Regions from separate parts of the Streptomyces sp. NPDC021020 genome, predicted to be linked through region 1. Evidence: riboswitches for the same ligand, from Rfam matches in the RefSeq annotation. Region 1 holds a riboswitch; each other region holds the start of a gene.
What was found. Region 1 has a riboswitch for cyclic di-AMP ahead of ACH4SL_RS25875 (peptidoglycan DD-metalloendopeptidase family protein). Riboswitches for the same ligand answer to the same signal wherever they lie in the genome.

Region 2: linked by a shared signal. The riboswitch ahead of ACH4SL_RS16980 (NlpC/P60 family protein) and the one ahead of ACH4SL_RS25875 (peptidoglycan DD-metalloendopeptidase family protein) in region 1 are both predicted to bind cyclic di-AMP.
Region 3: linked by a shared signal. The riboswitch ahead of ACH4SL_RS28230 (C40 family peptidase) and the one ahead of ACH4SL_RS25875 (peptidoglycan DD-metalloendopeptidase family protein) in region 1 are both predicted to bind cyclic di-AMP.

Annotation. Positions count from the first base shown of each region.
Region 1 covers NZ_JBIRQQ010000008.1:475,690-480,014, reverse strand. The annotation lists gene ACH4SL_RS25880 (AAA family ATPase) at 1-1,336, shown strand, start outside; gene ACH4SL_RS25875 (peptidoglycan DD-metalloendopeptidase family protein) at 1,421-2,287, opposite strand; cyclic di-AMP (ydaO/yuaA leader) riboswitch at 2,291-2,480, opposite strand; gene ACH4SL_RS25870 (GNAT family N-acetyltransferase) at 2,863-3,879, opposite strand; gene ACH4SL_RS25865 (uridine kinase) at 3,942-4,325, opposite strand, start outside.
Region 2 covers NZ_JBIRQQ010000005.1:387,767-392,091, reverse strand. The annotation lists gene pcrA (DNA helicase PcrA) at 1-935, opposite strand, end outside; gene ACH4SL_RS16985 (NlpC/P60 family protein) at 1,134-2,264, shown strand; cyclic di-AMP (ydaO/yuaA leader) riboswitch at 2,429-2,586, shown strand; gene ACH4SL_RS16980 (NlpC/P60 family protein) at 2,593-3,633, shown strand; gene ACH4SL_RS16975 (NlpC/P60 family protein) at 3,976-4,325, shown strand, end outside.
Region 3 covers NZ_JBIRQQ010000010.1:78,290-82,614, reverse strand. The annotation lists gene ACH4SL_RS28250 (aminotransferase class I/II-fold pyridoxal phosphate-dependent enzyme) at 1-425, shown strand, start outside; gene ACH4SL_RS28245 (DUF397 domain-containing protein) at 449-700, opposite strand; gene ACH4SL_RS28240 (helix-turn-helix domain-containing protein) at 697-1,590, opposite strand; gene ACH4SL_RS28235 (ATP-binding protein) at 1,870-2,301, shown strand; gene ACH4SL_RS28230 (C40 family peptidase) at 2,320-2,805, opposite strand; cyclic di-AMP (ydaO/yuaA leader) riboswitch at 2,809-2,981, opposite strand; gene ACH4SL_RS28225 (hypothetical protein) at 3,321-3,635, opposite strand; gene ACH4SL_RS28220 (ATP-dependent Clp protease proteolytic subunit) at 3,641-4,276, opposite strand.

The sequences.
Region 1 (4,325 bases):
CGAGGGGGATCCGCAGCGCGCGGCGCGGATGCTCGTGCAGGCCACGCACACCGCGTGGTATCTGGGCGGCGACGTGGTCACCGACACCCTCGCGCGGCTGGACGCGCTGGGGCTGCCGCCGGACGCGCCCGTGCTGCCCGTCGCCGCCTTCCTGGTCGCCGCACTGGGGCCGGGCTCGGCCGGGCGCGTACCGCCGGACCTCGGCGCGGCGGCGGCCGCGGCGCGGGCGGCGCACGGCGGGCGGGTCGATCCCGGGCATCTGGTGATGCTGTGCGGGGTGGGCCTGACGCTCGGCCAGGACGTGCAGGCGCACGAGCTGACCACGGTGCTCGCGGCGGAGGGCCGGGAGAGCGGCGGGGTCGGGCGCCTCACGACGGTGCTGTTCTTCCGGGCCGAGGCGGAGATCTTCGACGCGCGTTTCGACGACGCGGCGGCGACCGCCCGGGAGGCGCTGCGGATCGCGGCGGACACCGGGCAGCGGCAGTGGGTGAGCCAGCTCAGCAGCGCGCTCGCGTACGTCGCGGCGATGCGCGGCGACCAGGACGAGTGCCGCCGCCGGGTGGACGCGGCGCTCGCGGGCGGCTCGGGCACGGCGATGGCGCCGGGCGCCCCGTGGGCGTACTGGTCGCAGGGGCTGCTGGAGCTGGGCCGCGGCCGGGCGCAGGCGGCGCTGGAGCAGCTGGCGCTGCTCGGCGAGGAGTCGGTGCGGCACCACATATCGGCCACCCGCAGCGTGCCGGACCTGGTGGAGGCGGCGGTGCGGCTCGGGGTGCCGGAGCGCGCGGACGCGTCCTTCGCGCGGTTCGAGGAGTGGGCGGCGCGGTCCGGGCAGAGCTGGGCGGCGGCGCTGGTGGCGCGCTGCCGGGCGCTGCGCGCGCCGGAGGCGGACGCGGAGGCGTACTACCTCGCCGCGCTCGACGCGCACGACCCGCACCGGCGGGCGATGGAGTCGGCCCGCACCGGCCTGCTGTACGGGGAGTGGCTGCGCCGGGCGCGCCGCAAGAACGAGGCCCGGGTCAGGCTGCGCACCGCACTGGACGTCTTCGAGCGGCTCGGCGCGGCCCCGTGGGCGGAGCGGGCGCGCGGCGAGCTGGGCGCGGCGGGCGGGACACTGCCGGAGGCCGGCCGGGAGGCGGCGCCGGTGGACGCGGAGGCGGGGCTCACACCGCAGGAATCGCAGATCGTCCGGCTGGCGGCGGAGGGCCTGTCGAACAAGGACATCGCGGCCCGGCTGTTCCTGAGCCCGCGGACCGTCGGCTACCACCTGTACAAGGCGTACCCGAAGCTCGGTGTGGCCTCCCGGGGCGAGCTGGCCGGGCTGTTCGGGCAGGCGTGACACGGGGGGGGGGGAGACACGCGGGTGCCCGCCCGGTCGCGAGGACCGGACGGGCACCGGGGGTCGTGCCGCTCGGGCGGTGGCTCAGACGGTGACGCCGTGCGACGCCAGGTAGGCGACCGGGTCGATGTCGGAGCCGTAGTCCGGCGTGGTGCGCACCTCGAAGTGCAGGTGCGGGCCGGTGACGTTGCCGGTGGCGCCGGAGATGCCGATCTCCTGGCCCTCGGTGACGGTCTGGCCGACCGAGACCACCGGGCGCGTCAGGTGGCCGTACAGGGTGTACTTGCCGTCCGCGTGCTTGATGATCACGTCGTTGCCGTAGGCGCCGTCCGCGCCCGCGTGGACGACGGTGCCGGCGGCCACCGAGTGGACCGGGGTGCCGCTCCAGACGAGGAAGTCGACGCCGGTGTGGTGGCCGGAGGACCACATGCTGCCGCCGGTCTTGTAGCCGGTGCCGATGGCGGCGTCGCCGACCGGCTTGGTCCAGCCGGTGTCGGCCTTCTTCGCGGCGGCGGCGGGGGCGGCCGGAGCGGCCTTCTTCACCGGGGCGGCCTTCTTGGCGGGGGCCTTCGCGGCCGGTGCCTTCACCGCGGGCGCCTTCGCGGCGGGCGCGGCGGCCGGGGTGGTGTCCAGCGTGATGTGCAGGCCGGGGCGTATCAGCGACGGGTTGGCGCCGATGGCCTTCTTGTTGGCGTCGTAGAGCGCCTTCCAGCCGCCCTTGACGTGGTGCGTGGTGGCGATCTTCGCGAGCGTGTCGCCGCGGACCACGGTGTAGTCGTGCGCCGTGGCGGTCGCCGCGGCCGGGGCCTTGGCGGGCTCGGCGGCGGACGCGGACTGGGCGACGCCGACGAGCGGGATCGCCACGGCAGCGGCGCCCGTACCGGCCACGATGCAGACGCGGGTGAGGCGGTTGAGCGAGCGGGGCTTGCGGTGCTGACCCTGTGCGGGCATGGGGATTCCTCTCCTACGCCTGCGAGGTGAGCTGTCGGGTTCGGGCTGGAGATGCCCGGCCGCGGCCGCGGTGCGCGCTCCGGTCAGGTGCGCGGGTGTACGGCACGGCTTCACCCCGAGCCGGCCGGGAGACGTCCCGGACGGCGGCTTACCTTGGGTCCCCCGCTCCTGCCCTTTGCAGCTCGGATGGTGCTGCGCCCGGGCGGCGGCAGGATTCGGCGTTCCGCCCGGCGGCTGTCGCGGACGTCCGGCCCGCGGTAACGGCGAAGCTAAACGACCTCGCGAGCGCCGGGCAAGCAAACCCGGCATGCCGCCCCATTCCACCCTTACCGGCGGTCACAGCGCGCCACCCGTACGATCCGGTACGTACCCGCGCCCGTCACCGTCCGCGGACCGGCCGCGTACCCACCGCAACATTCGACCCGCGGCGGGAACAGCGGGTGCGCGGGCCGGGAGCGGACCGTGTTCGGCGGGTGACACCGGACACACGATTCGCCCGGCGTGATCCACATCACCGTGAAATGTCCGATATGCAGGCTTATGCAACTTTCGCACCTTTAGTCGCCGATGGGGGGTCAGAACGTCCCCGGCGCCCCGCCGATCCGCGCGTCCAGCGTCCTGCTGAGCCGGTAGGCGACCGGCCGGAAGCCGACCGCGGGCCAGTGGCCCGCCGCCAGCGGCGAGGAGGAGTGCCAGCGGGCCGACATGTAGCGGTGTCCGTTGTCGTACGCCCAGGCCAGCGCGGTGGCCAGCAGCACCCGGCTGATGCCCTCACCGCGCGCCGACGGCTCCACGTACGCCTCGGCCAGCTCGACGCACGACTCGGGTATCACCGGATCCGGAGCGGCGGGGACGATGACGACCATCGCGATCTCCTCGCCGCGCCGGGAGGCGATCCAGGCGCCGCAGCGCGGGTCGGCGAGCGCGTCGGCGTAGCGCAGCCGGTGCGCGGCGAGCGCGGCCTCGGGCTGCGGCTGGAAGACCGCGGTGCCGCGCTGCCGCCGGGAGGACTCGGCGGCCATCCGCCCTATCTGCGGCAGGTCGCCGGGCCCGGCACGCCGGATGCCCAGGCCCTCCACCCCGCGCGGCTGCCGGCCGCGGGCCTTGACCGCCATCAGCCCGTGCACCAGCTCGCGGCCGAAGCCGAGGTCTACCCAGGGCGCGGTGGCCACCTCGCCCGCGGGCACCTGCACGTAGTGCACCAGCCGCCGGTCGGCGACCAGCCGCTCGGCGATCCGGGCGTAGAGCGAGCGCAGCACCTCGGTCTCCCGCCCGCCGGGCAGCGCGTGGCCGCCGTACGGGACGAGCGCGGAGTGGGGGTGGGTGCGCAGGCCCGCGGGGTCGTCGGGGGCGAGCGTGACGGGCTGGGCGGCGAGGTAGCCGATCATGTTGCCGTCGCCGTCGAGCGCGCGGCAGGCCTCCAGGCCGGGCACCGTGTGCAGCCGGCCGAGCAGGTCCTCGCCGCGCACGGGTCCGTCGGCCAGCCAGGACCGCTGCGAGGGCGGGCGCCGGGCACGGGCGAACCAGCGGTCGTAACGCTGCACGGCCAGGGGTATGTGCTCGGGAGTCAGCGGCGCGGTGGCGACAGTCATGGTGGTCGTGGACGCTAGCGGGGCGCGACCGCCGAGGGCAAGGCGGAGCCTGGTCACGACGCTCATGCCGGCTCCCCGCCCGTCCACGCGGGATGCCGCGGGTCGTCGGCGCGCACGGTGACGTCGGCGGTCTCCTCCGGCAGCACCTCGTCGGCGTAGCGCGCGAAGGCGGGCAGCGTCCAGCGCGCCGCCTCCTCCGTACGGCGGGCGAGCGCGGCCGGCGACAGCCGCAGATGCACCGTCAGGTCCAATGGCAGGCCCTGCCCGAGCAGCAGCGGGCCGTCCAGCACCAGGACCCCGCCGGGCGGCAGCTCGACGTAGTCCGCCCGGGTGGAACGGTCGGTGCCGGGGTCGCGCAGCGACGGCAGGGCGCGCCCGCTGCCGCCGGGGCCGAGCGGGTCCAGCACCTCCCGGCGCAGGGCGCCGGTGTCCAGCCACAGCTGGTA
Region 2 (4,325 bases), on a different contig from region 1:
TCCGCGTCACCGACGACGCACAGCTCCCCCGCCTCCTCGCCCGTCCCGACCAGCTCGCGCACCAGCGTGTACTGCGCGTGGTTGGTGTCCTGGTACTCGTCGACGAGGACGTGCCGGAAGCGCCGCCGGTAGTGGTCGGCGACGTCGGGGAATGCCTGGAGCAGGTTGACCGTCGTCATGATGATGTCGTCGAAGTCGAGCGCGTTGGCCTCGCGCAGCCGCGCCTGGTAGAGCGCGTACGCCTCCGCGAGCTTCTTCTCAAAACCGTTCTCGGCCTGCCCGGCGAAGGTCTCCTCGTCGACCAGTTCGTTCTTGAGGTTCGAGATCTTCGCGCTGAAGGACTTCGGCGGGAATTGCTTCGGGTCCAGGTCCAGGTCGCGGCAGACGAGGGCCATCAGGCGCTTGGAGTCGGCCGCGTCGTAGATGGAGAAGGACGACGTGAAGCCGAGCACCTTGGACTCGCGGCGCAGGATGCGCACGCACGCGCTGTGGAAGGTGGACACCCACATCGCCTTGGCGCGCGGGCCGACCAGCTCCTCCACCCGCTCCTTCATCTCGCCCGCGGCCTTGTTGGTGAAGGTGATCGCGAGGATCTCGCCGGGGTGGACGTGCCGCGCGGCGAGCAGGTGGGCGATGCGGTGGGTGAGCACCCGGGTCTTGCCGGAGCCCGCGCCGGCGACGATGAGCAGCGGCCCGCCGGCGTGCTCGACGGCGGCGCGCTGCTGCTCGTTGAGCCCTTCGAGGAGTTGCGCGGGGTCGGTGGCGGGGCGCGGGGCGCCGTTGCGGTAGTACGCGTCGCGCTCGCCGGCCGGGGCGCCGCCGCCGGATTCCAGGTCCTCCGGGGGCGGCGGGGCGTCCGGGTCGGCGGGCTCGGGGGCCACGTGCAGACCGGACTGGAGGCCGGCGAGGAAGTCGTCGTCAAAGAGGCTGCTCATCGCCTCCCGAGTCTAGAGGCCCGTACTGACAGCGACGTCCGGTTCGGCCCCTTTCCCCGTAGCGCGCGAATCACACTCGGTGAGAATCAGAATTGATTACGAAAAGGTATCGGGGCCAACCGGACACCGGCCTTCCCCTCGCTGCGGCACTTGGTTACGGTGCCGCACCAGGCAGCGTCCGAAAGGAGTCCGTCGGGCATGGCGACACACCGCAAGTCCCGCACCGCGATACTCAGCAGCCCGGGGCCGCGTACGGCCGTGGGGCTGACGACCGCCGCGCTGGCCACGATGACCATCTTCGCGGAGGCGGCGAGCGCCGCGCCCGAGGCCCCGTCGCCGCAGCCCTCGATCGCCGAGGTGAAGGCGAAGGTGGACGCCCTCCAGCACGACGCGGAGGTGGCCACCGAGAACTACAACGGGATCAAGGAAGCCACCAGCCAGCAGAACACCAAGGTCAACACGCTGCTGACGCAGGCCGCCCAGAAGACGCAGACGCTGAACGAGTCCCGCCGGCAGCTGGGCATCTACGCCGCCGCGCAGTACCGCAGCGGCGGCGACGACTCCACCGCCACCTACCTGCTCGCCGCCAGCCCGCAGGACCTGCTGGACCAGCGGCACCTGACCGACCTGTTCGGCAAGCGGCAGAAGGCCGCCGTCGAGGACTTCCGGGTGCAGCAGGCCGACGCGACCCAGAAGCGCATCCAGGCCGCGCAGGCCCTCCAGACGCTCACCGCGAAGCAGGCGCAGCTCAAGACCGCCAAGGCCGATGTCGCGAAGAAGCTGGGCGCCGCGCAGCAGCTCCTCAACAGCCTGACCGCGCAGGAGAAGGCGCGGCTCGCGGCCCTGGAGAAGAAGCAGGAGGAGGAGGCGGCGCGCAAGGCCGCCGCGATCGCGAAGCAGGAGCAGGCGAAGAAGGACGCGGCGGCCAAGCAGGCCCAGCAGGCCGGCTCCACCACCTCGACCTCCTCCGCCGCGAACAGCTCGCTCGCCGACAAGGCCATCGCGTTCGCCCGCGCCCAGATCGGCGAGCCGTACGTGTGGGGCGCGACCGGCCCCGGCTCGTGGGACTGCTCGGGCCTGACGCAGGCGGCGTACAAGGCGGCGGGCGTGACGCTGCCGCGTACCACCGGCGAGCAGGTCAACGTCGGCACCCGGGTGTCGCAGTCCGACATGGAGCCGGGCGACCTGGTCTTCTTCTACAGCGACCACAGCCACGTCGGCATCTACATCGGCGGCGGGAACATGATCCACGCGCCGCACACCGGCACCGTCGTGAAGATCGCGCCGATCACCGAGATGCCCATCTACGGCGTGGTCCGCCCGTACTGACCGACGTCGGGGAACGTTGACCGGCGTCATGGCGCACGGTCACGAACCGTAAGATCACAAAGCGATTTCGGTCACGTTCCGATCCAAACTTCCCAGACCCGGGAGAGTTTGGCTACGGTAGCCCGCTAGGCGATACGTTCTCCGCCGGTGACCGCACCGGCAGCGTCTCACCTCCGCTCAATCCGGCCCAGGCCGGAACCGGGGACCCACCAAGCACAGTTGGGGTGAATCGGACACGGTGCCGCGAGGCGCCGGACCGTAGGGCCAACCTTCCCGGCCCGAACCCGTCAGCTAACCCGGTCGGCGGTTCACGGAAGGAGTCGCCTTCGTGGCGTCGCACCGCAAGCCGCGTCAGAGCCTGCTGGCCGTCACCGCCCCGCGCGCGGCGGTCGGGGTCACGGCCGCGGCTCTTGCCTCCGTCACCCTGCTCAGCGAGAGCGCCAGTGCCACGCCCGCCAAACCGAAGCCCACCATCGCCGAGGTCAAGCAGCAGATCGACACCCTCAACGAGCAGGCCGAGGTGGCGACGGAGGCCTACAACCAGGCGGTGGAGAACACCAAGACGCAGCGCGACAAGACCAACACGCTGCTGGGCGAGGTCGCCCGGAAGACCGAGCAGATGAACGCCACCCGGCAGCTGCTGGGCCAGTTCGCGAGCGCGCAGTACCGCGACGGCGGCATCGACCCGACCGTCCAGCTGCTGCTGTCCAGCGACCCGACCGCCTTCCTGGAGCAGTCGCACACGCTCAACCAGCTGTCGGCGAGCCAGACCGCGGCGCTGAAGAACTTCCAGATCCAGCAGGAGCAGGCCTCCATCAAGCGGGCGCAGGCCACCGCGAGCCTCGCCCAGCTCACCACCGCGCAGCAGCAGCTCGCGACGCAGAAGAAGACGATGGAGACCAAGCTCGCCGCGGCGCAGAAGCTGCTCAACAGCCTCACCGCCCAGCAGCGCGCCCAGGTCGCGAACATCCACAAGGGCTCGTCGTCCAAGAGCGACTACACCTACTCCGGCCCCGCGAGCGGCCGTGCCGCCGCCGCGATCCAGTTCGCCCTCGCGCAGCGCGGCAAGCCGTACGTGCGCGGCGCGACCGGCCCCGGCTCGTACGACTGCTCCGGGCTCACCCAGGCCGCCTTCCGCGCGGCGGGCGTGACCCTCGGGCGCACCACTCAGGACCAGATCCACGACGGGGTGGCCGTCTCGAAGGCCGATCTGCGGCCCGGCGACCTGGTCTTCTTCTACTCCGGCAACTCGCATGTCGGCATCTACCTCGGCAACGGCCAGATCGTGCACGCCCCGCACACCGGCGCGGTCGTCGAGGTCGCCCCGATGAGCTGGATGCCCTTCTCCCAGGCGCGCCGGGTCGCCTGACCCCGGCGCCCGCGCGGCCTCTCCTCCGCAGCCTGACCGCGCCCCTGCCCGTACGTCGGTCGTACGGATCCGGGGCATCCGGTCAGGCTGCGGGCATATGCGGGCGGGTCACCCGTCGAACGGCGGTCGAAAGCGCGCAGAGGTGACCGGATGAGGCCAATCCCGGTCAACGCGCCCCTTTCCCGCCCCCGGCGGGTCTAGCGTCGCTCCTCAGGTGGCCGACACCCCACTGCCGTCCCGGCTCGTGGACGGCACTCGGCCACCCCCGCCGAAGGCCCGGCGGCGCCCTGACCCCCCGTGCAGGCGCCGCCGGGCCGTTCCCTGGAAGGAGTGACGGCCGCGATGGCCTCACACAGTCCCGCCGGCAGTCCCACCGGCCCCGCCGCGCACCGCAGGCGCCCTCCTTTAGCCGGCGGTCCCTCCGCGGCCACCAAACGGGTCGGTGTCACCCTGGCCCTCGCCTCGGCCGCCTCCGTGACCCTGCTCGGCGAGGCCGCGCACGCCGAGCCACAGCTCACCCCCGACCAGGTACGCGCCCAGGTCGCGACGCTCTACCAGCAGGCGGAGCAGGCCACGCAGGAGTACGACGGCGCCACGGAGCAGGCCGACCGGGCGAACTCCGCGGTCACCGCCCTCCAGGACGAGCTGGCCCGCAAGACCGCCGCCCTCAACACCACGCGGGACGCGCTCGG
Region 3 (4,325 bases), on a different contig from region 1:
CCGCCGTCATCGACCACCTGGTCAACACCGCGCGGACGTTCATCTTCGACACCGGGCTGGCGCCGGCCGCGGCCGGCGCCGCCCTCGCCGCGCTGCGGCTGCTGCGGCGCGAGCCCGCGCGGGCGGGCCGCGCGCTGGGCGCGGCCCGCGACTTCCACCGCCGCCTCACCGCCGCGGGGCTGGATGCGACGGCGCCGGACGCGTGCGTCGTCTCGGTCCGGGCGCCCTCGCCCGCGGCGGCGGTGGAGTGGGCCGCCGCGTGCCGCGCCGCGGGGCTCGCGGTGGGCTGCTTCCGCCCGCCGTCCGTCCCCGACGGCGTCTCCCGACTGCGGGTGACGGCCAACGCGGCGCTGTCCCCGGCCGGGATCGCGGCGGCGGCCGCCACGATCGTCGCGACCGCGCCGGCCGGGGCGATCCGTACCTGACGGGACCTGCCCGCCTCCGGGGTCTAACCGGCCTTGAGCGCCTCCGCGTTGACGGCCGCCACGAACGAGGTCCACGCACCCGGTGCGAACAGCAGGGCCGGCCCGGCGGTGTCCTTGGAGTCGCGGACCGCGACAGGGCCGGAGGGCAGACGGGCCGTCTCGACGCAGTTGTTCGCCGCCGTGCTGTGGCTGCTGCGCCGCCAGGCGACGTCCAGCGCCAGGCTGGACGGAACGTGGGCGTGCGGCTCGCGGGCCGCCGGGATTCGCGCAGTCATGCTGTCGGTGCCTCCTTAGTGCGCCGCTGCAACCGCGAGAACTCCGCCCCGATTTCCGTGATCATCGCAGCCGATTCCGCACAGGGGAGCGCGCGATCACACAATCGGGCGAACGCGGCGGTGTAAGCGGCGATGTCTTCTTTCCGATCGACACAGAGACTACCGGTCAGATGGTCGAGAACAACCACATCCAGATCTGCAATGCGCGGAAAGGAGAAGATGACGAAAGACCCCGTCACCCCTATGTGCCCGCCCGCGGCAAATGGCAGCACCTGCAGGGAAACCTGCGGGAGTTCGGCCGCGCGTGCGAGCCACCGCAGCTGACCTGCCATCACCTCCGGCCCGCCGACACCGCGGCGCAGCACCGCCTCGTCGAGCACCGCGTTCAGCTCCAGCGGCGGGTTCTGCTCCAGCAGGACAGCCTGCCGTGCGATGCGCACCTCGGCCAGCGCGGCCACCTCGCGCGGGGCGAGCTGCGGCAGTACGTCGCGGGTGAGCGCACGGGCGTACCCGGGAGTCTGGAGCAGGCCCGGCACCACCGTGGTCTCCAGCGACCTGGCCCGGGTGGCGCCCGTCTCCAGGCTGATGAAGTCGCGGTATTCGACCGGCAGGACCTCGCGGAAGTCGTGCCACCAGCCGCGCTGGTGGCCGTGTCCGGCAAGGGTGTGCAGCAGGTCGCGAACATCGCGGTCACGTACGGAGTAGGCGTCGAGCAGCAGGTTGACGTCCTCGGCGCGGACGCTGCTGTGGCCGGTCTCGATACGGCTCACCTTCGACTGGTGCCACCCCACCCGCTGGGCCGCCTCGCCGCTGGTGAACCCCGCGAGATCGCGCAACCGGCGCAGTTCCGCGCCGAGTCGGCGCCGGCGTACGGCGGGCTCTCGTTCCATGTCCTCTCGCCCTCCTCGCTGCGACGCAATCCGGCGGCCGGTTGCGTTCTGTCCTCTTCTCCCCGATACGCCAGTCTGCCGACCATGTGCGTTCTCCCGCGGCAGAGTTCACCGATTTGAGCGACAGATATATGCAGACCGCTGTGCGGCGCCCGCATTGGCGGCACGATGAGTGCATTCTGGCGCGAACCCGGCGTATGCGAGGGCGGCCCAATTCCGGCCCCGCAGCCGGGGCGTTCGCATCGGAGCCAGGTCACGGCGGGAAAGGGAAGCGTCGCCATGGCAGATCTTCAGGAAGCGTCCGTCACCCTGCCGAGCGAACCCGCCTCGGTGACGGCGGCCAGGCGGTACGTCTGCGCGCTGCTCGCCGACTGGGGACTGCCCGCGGGCGCCCCGGCCGTCGACACCGTGCGCCTGATCGTGTCCGAACTGGCCACCAACGCGGTGCTGCACACCTCGGGCCTGTCGCCGACCTTCACCGTCGACGTACGCCTGGAGCGGTCCGAGCAGCTGCACATCGGTGTCACCGACAGCCACCCGCGCTGGCCGCGCCAGGCCGCGGTGTGCCCGCAGCAGCAGGACAACGGCCGCGGGCTGGTCATCATCCGCCATCTGACCGCCGAGTCCGGCGGCAGCCTGCGGGTCACCCCGACCGGCGACGGCGGCAAGACCGTCTGGATCGTGCTGCCCTGGGCCGTCCCGGTGGGCTGAGCGCGGGCCGCGCGGCGGTCAGACCCGCCCGTACCAGACGGTGCGCGTCCAGATGTGCTCCAGGCGCACCCGGGCGCCGGTCTTCGGGGCGTGCCAGATCTTGCCGCCGCCCGCGTAGATGCCGACGTGGTAGACGGAGGACGCGGACGGTCCGCTGTGGAAGAAGACCAGGTCGCCGACGTGCCGGCCGGACGCGGAGATGTGGCGGGTGTTGCGGTACTGGGCGGCGGCGGTGCGCGGCAGCCGCTTGCCGGCCTTGCTGAAGGAGTAGAGGGTCAGGCCCGAGCAGTCGAAGCGCGAGGGCCCGGTGGCGCCCCACTGGTAGAGGGAGCCCTCCTTGGACGCCGCCACCCCGAGGGCCCGGACGCCCGTGGTGGCCGCCTCGGCCTGCTGGACGGCGCCGGGCAGCAGGGACGGTACGGCGACTGCGGCGGCGGTGAGCACGGACGCGGCCCCGAGACGGGTCAGCCGTGCGGAAGCGGAAACTGCGACAGGCGCGGTCATGCGCAACCCTTCGTCGTCGGCCTGCGAAGGATGACCTGTCGGGTTCGGGCAGGCGAAGATGCCCGGCCGCGTGCTGCGGCTTCACCCCAAGGGGCGGCCCGGGAGTACCGGGTCCGGCCCCGTCGTGCGTGGGTCCTCCGCTCCCGCCGTTGCACTCGTGTCGACCTGGCATCCGCACGCCGGCGGGACTCGGCGTCCGTGCGGACCGCCCCGCCACGGCGGCGGGGGCTTGTCGTCACCACGGATCGTGACGCACACGGCACGCCGGTACCCGGCGGGAAACGCCCGGTGTGACCCTCGTCACGCTTGGTCCGACCGGGTGGCGGCGCTGCTCCCTTCCGGTGAGCGGCGCGCCCCGGCACACCGCTGTGACCTGCGCTGTCGACCCACCGCCCGGACCGGCCCGCGCAACCGGGGCGGTCGCCCGCCGGCCCCGCGCCGCTGGGCCGACGGGATGAGGGAGGGTTCGGCCGACAAGGGGAGGCCGCGCCGCAGCGTGACGGCGCGGGCGGCCGTCACGGCGCGGGCGGCTCCGGTGCGGGCGCCACCACCGCGAGCGAGGACCGGCGCTCGCCGTCCAGCACCCGCAGCGCCCGCCCCAGCGTGGCGTGGTGGAGCTGCGTCTCGCCGCGCAGGTGCATCACCGTCAGCGCCTCGCGCAGCGCAAGCGCCCGCCCGACGAGCGCCTGCGCGGCACGCAGCGCCCCGTACGTGTCGGTGCCGCGCGACGGGTTGACGCGGCCGAGCAGGTCGACGACCTCCAGGTAGCAGTCGATCAGCTCGCCCTCGGAGCGGGTGAGCGCCGGCAGCGGCGGCGGTTCCGGGCGCACCGGCCTCACCGCGCGCCGGTGGCCGGGCCGTTGGTCTTGCGGCTGTTGGTGAGCCGGTCCGCCAGGCCGTAGTCGACGGCGGACGCGGCGTCGAAGACCTTGTCGCGCTCGATGTCCGCCCGGATCCGCTCCGGCTCCTGCCCGGTGTGGCGCACCAGCAGCGCCTCCAGCTTGTCGCGGGTGCGCAGCAGTTCGTTGGCCTGGATCTCCAGGTCCGACACGTCGCCCTGCACCACGTCGCCCATCGACGGCTGGTGGATCAGGATCCGGGCGTACGGGGTGATCATCCGCTTGCCCGGCGCCCCGGCCGCCAGCAGCACCGCCGCGGCCGACGCCGCCTGCCCGATGCAGACGGTCGCGACGTCGCACGTCACGTACTGCATCGTGTCGTAGATCGCGGTCATCGCGGAGAAGGACCCGCCCGGCGAGTTGATGTAGAGGTGGATGTCCTGGTCGGGGCTCGCGCTCTCCAGATGGATCAGCTGGGCCATCACGTCGTTGGCCGACGTGTCGTCGACCGGGGTGCCCAGGAAGACGATCCGCTCCTGGAGCAGCTTGGAGTACGGGTCCGTGGTGCGGGTGCCGCTGCTGCTGCGCTCGGTGAACTCCGGGAGCACGTAGCGGGCGGTGGGTCGGATCATGCGGGCACCTCCGTGCGTACAAAATGTACAGGACGTACAGGTCGTTATG